DNA from 2 places in the Brucella pseudogrignonensis genome. Region 1 is predicted to be linked to the other one. Evidence: riboswitches for the same ligand, from Rfam matches in the RefSeq annotation. Region 1 holds a riboswitch; the other holds the start of a gene.

Region 1 (3,358 bases):
CTGCAATTTTAAGCAAAGTGGATTTGCCGGAACCGTTGCGGCCGACCAGCGCAATGCGGTCGCCCTCACTGACAGAAAGGGCAGCCTCTTCCAGAAGCGGTGTACCGCCAAAGGTGAGCTTGATCTGGTCGAGGCGAAGAAGCGGAGGTGCCATGGTTCTCTTTGAAAACTGCCGTTGAAATTTGTGACCTGCTTGTCGAGGACAAAACGCATTCTGTCAAATGATATGGCCCGGAAAAACAAACAGGCCGGATTTCTCCGGCCTGTTTTCAAACTTAAATAGCTTAGGCGTCTTAGTTACAAGGCGCTTCGTAAACGCGACCGTAATTATCGCGGTAACGGCAATACTGAACATTGTTGCGTGTTGTTGCTGCACCAAGCAGCGTACCACCAACTGCACCAATTGCAGCGCCAGTCAAAGCGCCGCGACCGTTACCGCCGATAGCGCCACCTGCAAGCGCACCAAGCGCTGCGCCGCCAACGCCGTAACCGGCTGTACGCTGTTCACCCGTCGTGCATGCTGCTGTTGAGAACGCAAGCGCACCGACGATTGCGATCATGGAAAGACGTGATTTCATGAAACAATCTCCTATTAGAGTTACACTAACACCGACGTTGCGTCCCCAAATTCGGCGTCCCGCTTGACATATTTACAATACGTTTCGACGTACAACGTCAAGCAGTTTCAATTATTAAGGTTAGCGGCACGCCTGAACAGATAATGGATCAATCAGGTTTGCTACAAGTATCGCAAGACCAGAACGCGCGGAAACACAAAGGGTTCCGCGCACAACGTTAGAAACCGTCCATGAAGAACCGAAAGGCAAGGTCACATTGTCTAACGGCCACTCTGCATTTGTGATTGAAAGTCCTTCAACGGTACAGAAATTCACGACACTGAATGATGTACCATCAGGGAAATCGTAAACATAGTTTCCCGCAACCAGCGGCCACGCTTCTTCAACGCCGCTGGAGAGCAAAATATCACGGCCTTTGGCTGCCTGTGCCGTCGCCATCGTCAAATGCAGCAGCGTGTGATCGGTACGCGGACCACCAAAAGCACCGCAAAGAATGACGCGCTCAGCACCACGTTCGTAAGCTGCTTCCAGCGCCAACTCTCCGTCTGTCATATCTTTGGCGGCTGGAAACGTTTTTTTCGGTACATGCGCATATTGCGCAAGCAAGTCATCCGATGTGGAATCAAAATCGCCCAGCCATAGCTCCGGCTCAACACCAAGCGCCTGCGCATGGCGCATACCACTATCCGCGGCCAATACCCGTGCACCCGCTATCTGACGTTTGAGGCGTTCTGTGACAACAAGATCACCGCCAAGAAGAATAACAAATATACTCATAAGTCGCTCATAACACGCGAGAATTATCCCCGAAAGCCCGCATCTTCATCGCTTGCCCTCGGACGCGCGAACCACTATTATCGATCCTGCTCTAACGGGGTGCCATTCAGTCTTTGAATGGCTGAGAGGCCGTACTCCGGCTAACCCGCTGAACCTGATCCGGTTTGTACCGGCGGAGGGATTAGATGCTGACCGATTTTGATAACGGCGCACAATCTTTTCGAACAAAAGAAAGGAATGCCGTTATGCGGCTTTTATCTCTGCTTACATTTTCATTGACTGCGGCTTTTGCCTTTTCAGCGCAGGCGAAAGAAAAGCTCACCATTTATACCTATGACAGTTTTGTATCCGAATGGGGTCCCGGCCCCAAAGTGAAGGAAAACTTTGAAAAAGAATGCGATTGTGAGTTGGAATGGGTCGCATCGGCGGATGGTGTTGCCCTTCTTAATCGCCTCAAGCTTGAAGGCGGCAATACCAAAGCCGCCATCGTTCTCGGCCTCGATACCAACCTGACCACGGAAGCACGCGCTACCGGCTATTTCGCGCCTAGCAATGTTGATCTTACCAATGTCAAAGTGCCGGGCGACTTTAAGGACGATATTTTCGTGCCGTACGACTATGGTTATTTTGCTGTCGTTTATGATTCCGAAAAACTGCCCAACCCACCGCAAAGCCTGAAAGAGCTGGTCGAAGGTGATTCGTCGCAAAAGATCGTCATTCAGGATCCACGCACATCGACACCGGGCCTTGGCATTCTGCTCTGGATGAAATCAGTCTATGGCGATCAGGCTGATGAAGCATGGGAAAAGCTTCAAAAGCGCATTCTCACGGTCACGCCGGGTTGGTCTGAAGCCTATGGCCTGTTCACCAAAGGCGAAGCGCCGATGGTGCTTTCCTATACGACCTCGCCTGCCTATCACATGATTGCGGAAGGCACTGAGCGCTATAAGGCGCTAGCTTACCCGGAAGGTAATTACCTTCAGATCGAGCTTGCAGCACAGACAACAACCGGCGCAAAGAACCCGCTGGCGCAAAAGTTTCTGGCTTTCATGACTGGCCCCGGCTTTCAGGACGTAATCCCTGAAACCAACTGGATGTATCCAGCAGGAAAAACGTCCGCACCGCTTGCTGCGGCTTTCGACAAACTGCCAAAGCCTGAAAAAACACTGCTGATCCCGGCTGATGACGTTGCGAAAAACCGCAAGGCCTGGGTCGATGAATGGCTAGCTGCATCCAGCAAATGATAAAATCGCCGACCAAAAACTCTGCCAGAAATACGCCTGCGATGAAGCAACTCGCAGGCGTGCTGGCGCTTGGCTTTTTAGCGGTTCTGGTCGGCGGCTCTTTGATAGCATTGGCGTTTGAAGCCAGCGGCTTTAACACTGACGTTTATTTCGACGCCTATCTGCTGCGTGTTGCGCGCTTTACCGTGCTGCAAGCGGCAGCATCAGCGCTTTTGTCGGTGCTGTTTGCCATTCCTGTGGCACGCGCACTTTATTCGGAAACGAGCTTTCCCGGGCGCGGCCTGATTTTACGCCTTTTTGCGTTGCCGCTTGCATTGCCAGCACTTGTGACGGTGCTCGGCATCACCAGCATTTATGGCCGCAACGGCTTTATCGCGCAGCTTTCGCAATCAGCTGGCTATCCGGTCTCGCCCGACATTTATGGCCTCACCGGCATTTTGATCGCGCATGTATTTTTCAACATGCCGCTGGCAGTGCGGCTCATTCTGGCAGCCTACGAATCGATCCCTGCTGATTACTGGAAGCTTTCCGCTCAGCTTGGCATGGGTAACAAAGCACGCTTCCGCCTGATCGAATGGCCAGTCATCCGGCGCAATCTGCCGGGCATGATCGGCCTCATCTTCATGCTCTGCGTGACAAGCTTTACAACTGTTCTGACGCTCGGTGGCGGGCCACGTGCAACGACGCTCGAAGTCGCGATCTACCAGAGCCTGCATTTCGATTTTGATCCGGCACGGGCTGTGGCGCTTACACTGGCAC
Region 2 (3,358 bases), 690 kb from region 1:
GAATGGAACGCTTGATGATCCGCAATATGCGCGGTGTTCCGTCTGCGCAGCGAATATCGCGCTCGATTGTCAAAACGCTGCCGCGACGCATTGCAATGCTGTCTTGCTGGGTCAGAAGCCTGGCTTCTTCAGCCGGAAAGATTTGCGTATCCACTGAACCGACAACATGATCGATCTTGTGGCCGCTGATGGTTGATGCAGCCTGATTATAGAGCAGGTAACGCCCCCCGTCCTGCATATCCTTGACGAAGACACCAAGCGGCATATTGTTGATGAGGCTATCGAGCAATGTCTGCGCATGACTGGCCTGACGATTCGCCTCGTCAAGCTCGGTCATATCCCGCACAATTGCCAATATGGCCATCCGGCCATCGAACACAACCTCACGGCCATAGGTCAAAACATCAATCGTCTGATCATTGGCTTTCAGATGCTTCCAGCGTTCAGGGCGCTCAAGATCACTCCGGTCGCGAACCGCTATCGACATACGGTCACGCTCGGTTTGTGGACGAATATCGAGTACCGTCATACCCTGCACTTCATCAGCCGAATAGCCATAAAGCGCGTGGGCTGCTTCGTTCATGACGATGAAACGCAATGTATCGGGATCGTACACCCACATCGGTGTGGGATGAGTTGTAAACAGAATGCGAAAATCCGCATCGGACGTGCGCACCCGCGCATCATCCGAATGAGCCTGACCGGCTTTCCGATCCCTCATCATTGTCCCCTCATCAGCCTGATCCTGACCCAATATTTCATGCCTTAAAAAAAGGACCATGCCCCAAGAATCAGATAACTCGTCTGTAGCAGGACGAAGCTTTTCCAAGCTGGATTAATGCATGCCCCTTAAAGAAATTATATACAAACTTGCGGAGAATATAAATTTATTCGCAAATTGTAATAATCGGCACCGCTTGACCGGCTCTTCGTTCCGGCCTATGCCTAAAGCACAAAATTCGTTGGGGTGCCTTCGGAGCAAGGTCAGGAAAAGTGCATTGCGGTTTTCCATCCTATCTTGCGACACAAAAGGCTGAGAGACGCTGATCGCGTTAACCCATTGAACCTGATCCGGGTAATACCTGCGTAGGGAACGGAGTTTGGCGCGTCGCGAACAAGGAGGAATCTATCCTCCGTGGGGTAAAACCCAAAAAACAAGTTCATGACGTCTCAATTTTCCGTTCGGAATGAGAGACGACATGATGGACTTAAGACGAAGCCTCTCCCGAACCAACATAACCGCCAGCCATGCTGCGTCAGTGCCGATTTGCGTAACGATTGCAGGCTCGGACAGCGGCGGTGGCGCTGGCATTCAGGCCGACCTCAAAACCTTTTCAGCACTGAACGTCTATGGTGCGAGCGTCATTACGGCGATCACGGCGCAGAACACATTAGCGGTCACGGCAGTCCACGATATTCCTTCCGAAGTCGTTTCAGCACAGATTGATACCGTCTTCAGCGATCTCAATGTCGCAGCGGTAAAAATCGGCATGGTGTCGGTGCCGGAAACCATTCAGGCAATCGCCAGAGGACTCGTCGATTTCTCGGGACCGGTGGTTCTTGATCCGGTGATGGTGGCGAAATCTGGCGACAGGCTTTTAAGCGAAGCCGCAATCTCGACATTGCGTGACAAACTGATTCCGCTTGCAAGCCTTCTGACGCCGAATAGACCAGAGGCAGCCTGCCTGCTCGATTGTGCAGTTGCGTGCACCGATGGCGAGGCTGAAGAACAGGGGCGCGCACTCCTCAAGCTTGGCGCTGAGGCCGTGCTGATGAAAGGCGGACACGCCGATGGCAACATCTGTACCGATCTCCTCATCAGCGATAAATTTCCAACTCTTGCGCTGACAGCGCCACGTATCGATACGCAAAATACCCATGGCACCGGCTGTACGCTTTCATCCGCAATTGCGGCGGGACTTGGCAAAGGCCTTTCGCTGGAACAAGCCCTTCGTGAAGCGCACACATATCTGCAAGCGGCCATCCGCTCCGCTAACACATTGCAGGTCGGAAGCGGGCACGGCCCCGTGCATCACTTCCACGCCTTGTGGAAGATTGCATAATGCGCGTCACCATCATCGGCGCGGGTGTTGCAGGTCTTACCTGTGCCGCAGAATTCAATGATCAGGGCCATGCTGTCACCGTGATCGCCCAAAGCAAGGCAATTGGCTCCGACAGTTGCTCGTGGTTTGCTGGCGGAATGCTGGCCCCATGGTGCGAAGGCGAAAGTGCGGAAGAACCCGTCGTCAGGCTGGGACAAGAGGCGATTGGCTGGTGGGAACGGCATGTTTCAACCGTCAACCGCAAGGGCACGCTCGTCATTTCACACACACGCGATGCGACTGAATTGCGCCGCTTCGCCCGTCGCACGGAAGCCTTTGAAACAATTGATTCCGAACACATTGATGCGCTGGAGCCGGACCTTGCAGGCCGTTTTCGGCAGGGGCTTTTCTTTGCCGAGGAAGGCCACCTTGATCCGCGCAAGACGCTGATCGAACTTGCTGAAAACCTGCAAATGAAAGGCGTCGTCTTTCATCTCGGGCAGGATGCGAAAGACGTAAATATCGATACCGATATCACCGTCGATGCACGCGGCCTTGCAGCACGCGATCAGTTGCAGGATCTGCGCGGTGTGAAGGGCGAAATGCTGGTGGTTCGCTCCCGCGACATCAATCTTTCGCGCCCTGTGCGCCTTCTGCATCCGCGCATTCCACTCTACATCGTGCCGCGCGGCGACGGCATCCACATGATTGGTGCAACCATGATCGAAAGCGATGAAAGAGGCGGCATCAGCGTTCGCTCGACATTGGAAATGCTGAGTGCTGCTTACGCGCTGCATCCGGCATTTGGCGAGGCGGAAATTCTGGAAACCGGCGTCGATGCCCGCCCCGCCTTCCCCGACAATCTGCCGCGTGTGCGTAAACGCGGCCAAACCATCTATATCAACGGGCTTTACCGGCACGGCTTTCTGCTCTCGCCTGCGGTTGCGCGCATGGCGGTTGCGGCAGCAACCGAGGCCGAACAACAACCTGAATTTTTAGAGGAACTGGCATGACCATTGTTCTTAACGGCGAGGTCTTTGAGACCACGAGCACCAATCTCTTGGCCCTGCTTACAGAAATCGAACTGGATGAGGCTGTCGTCGCTACCGCGCTCAATGGCGAATTCATTACAGGCAGCGAGCGCGAGGAAACATTGATCCAAGACGGCGACCGTATCGAAGTGCTCGCACCCATGCAGGGAGGTTAAGATGCTGGAATTTTACGGAAAAACCTTTGAAAGCCGCCTGCTCTTGGGAACGGCACAATATCCATCTCCCGCCATCCTTGCTGACAGCGTCCGCTCGTCAAAGACGGAA

The links. Region 1 has a riboswitch for thiamine pyrophosphate ahead of thiB (thiamine ABC transporter substrate binding subunit). Riboswitches for the same ligand answer to the same signal wherever they lie in the genome.
Region 2: another riboswitch for thiamine pyrophosphate. It lies ahead of thiD (bifunctional hydroxymethylpyrimidine kinase/phosphomethylpyrimidine kinase); the one in region 1 lies ahead of thiB (thiamine ABC transporter substrate binding subunit).

The regions. Positions count from the first base shown of each region.
Region 1 is NZ_JAVLAT010000001.1:930,154-933,511, forward strand. Features, by position in the region: gene RI570_RS04580 (ABC-F family ATP-binding cassette domain-containing protein) at 1-154, opposite strand, end outside; gene RI570_RS04585 (glycine zipper domain-containing protein) at 294-578, opposite strand; gene RI570_RS04590 (thiamine diphosphokinase) at 699-1,355, opposite strand; TPP riboswitch at 1,441-1,553, shown strand; gene thiB (thiamine ABC transporter substrate binding subunit) at 1,601-2,599, shown strand; gene thiP (thiamine/thiamine pyrophosphate ABC transporter permease ThiP) at 2,575-3,358, shown strand, end outside.
Region 2 is NZ_JAVLAT010000001.1:1,620,239-1,623,596, reverse strand. Features, by position in the region: gene RI570_RS07835 (putative bifunctional diguanylate cyclase/phosphodiesterase) at 1-721, opposite strand, end outside; TPP riboswitch at 954-1,110, shown strand; gene thiD (bifunctional hydroxymethylpyrimidine kinase/phosphomethylpyrimidine kinase) at 1,203-2,063, shown strand; gene thiO (glycine oxidase ThiO) at 2,063-3,055, shown strand; gene thiS (sulfur carrier protein ThiS) at 3,052-3,249, shown strand; gene RI570_RS07815 (thiazole synthase) at 3,251-3,358, shown strand, end outside.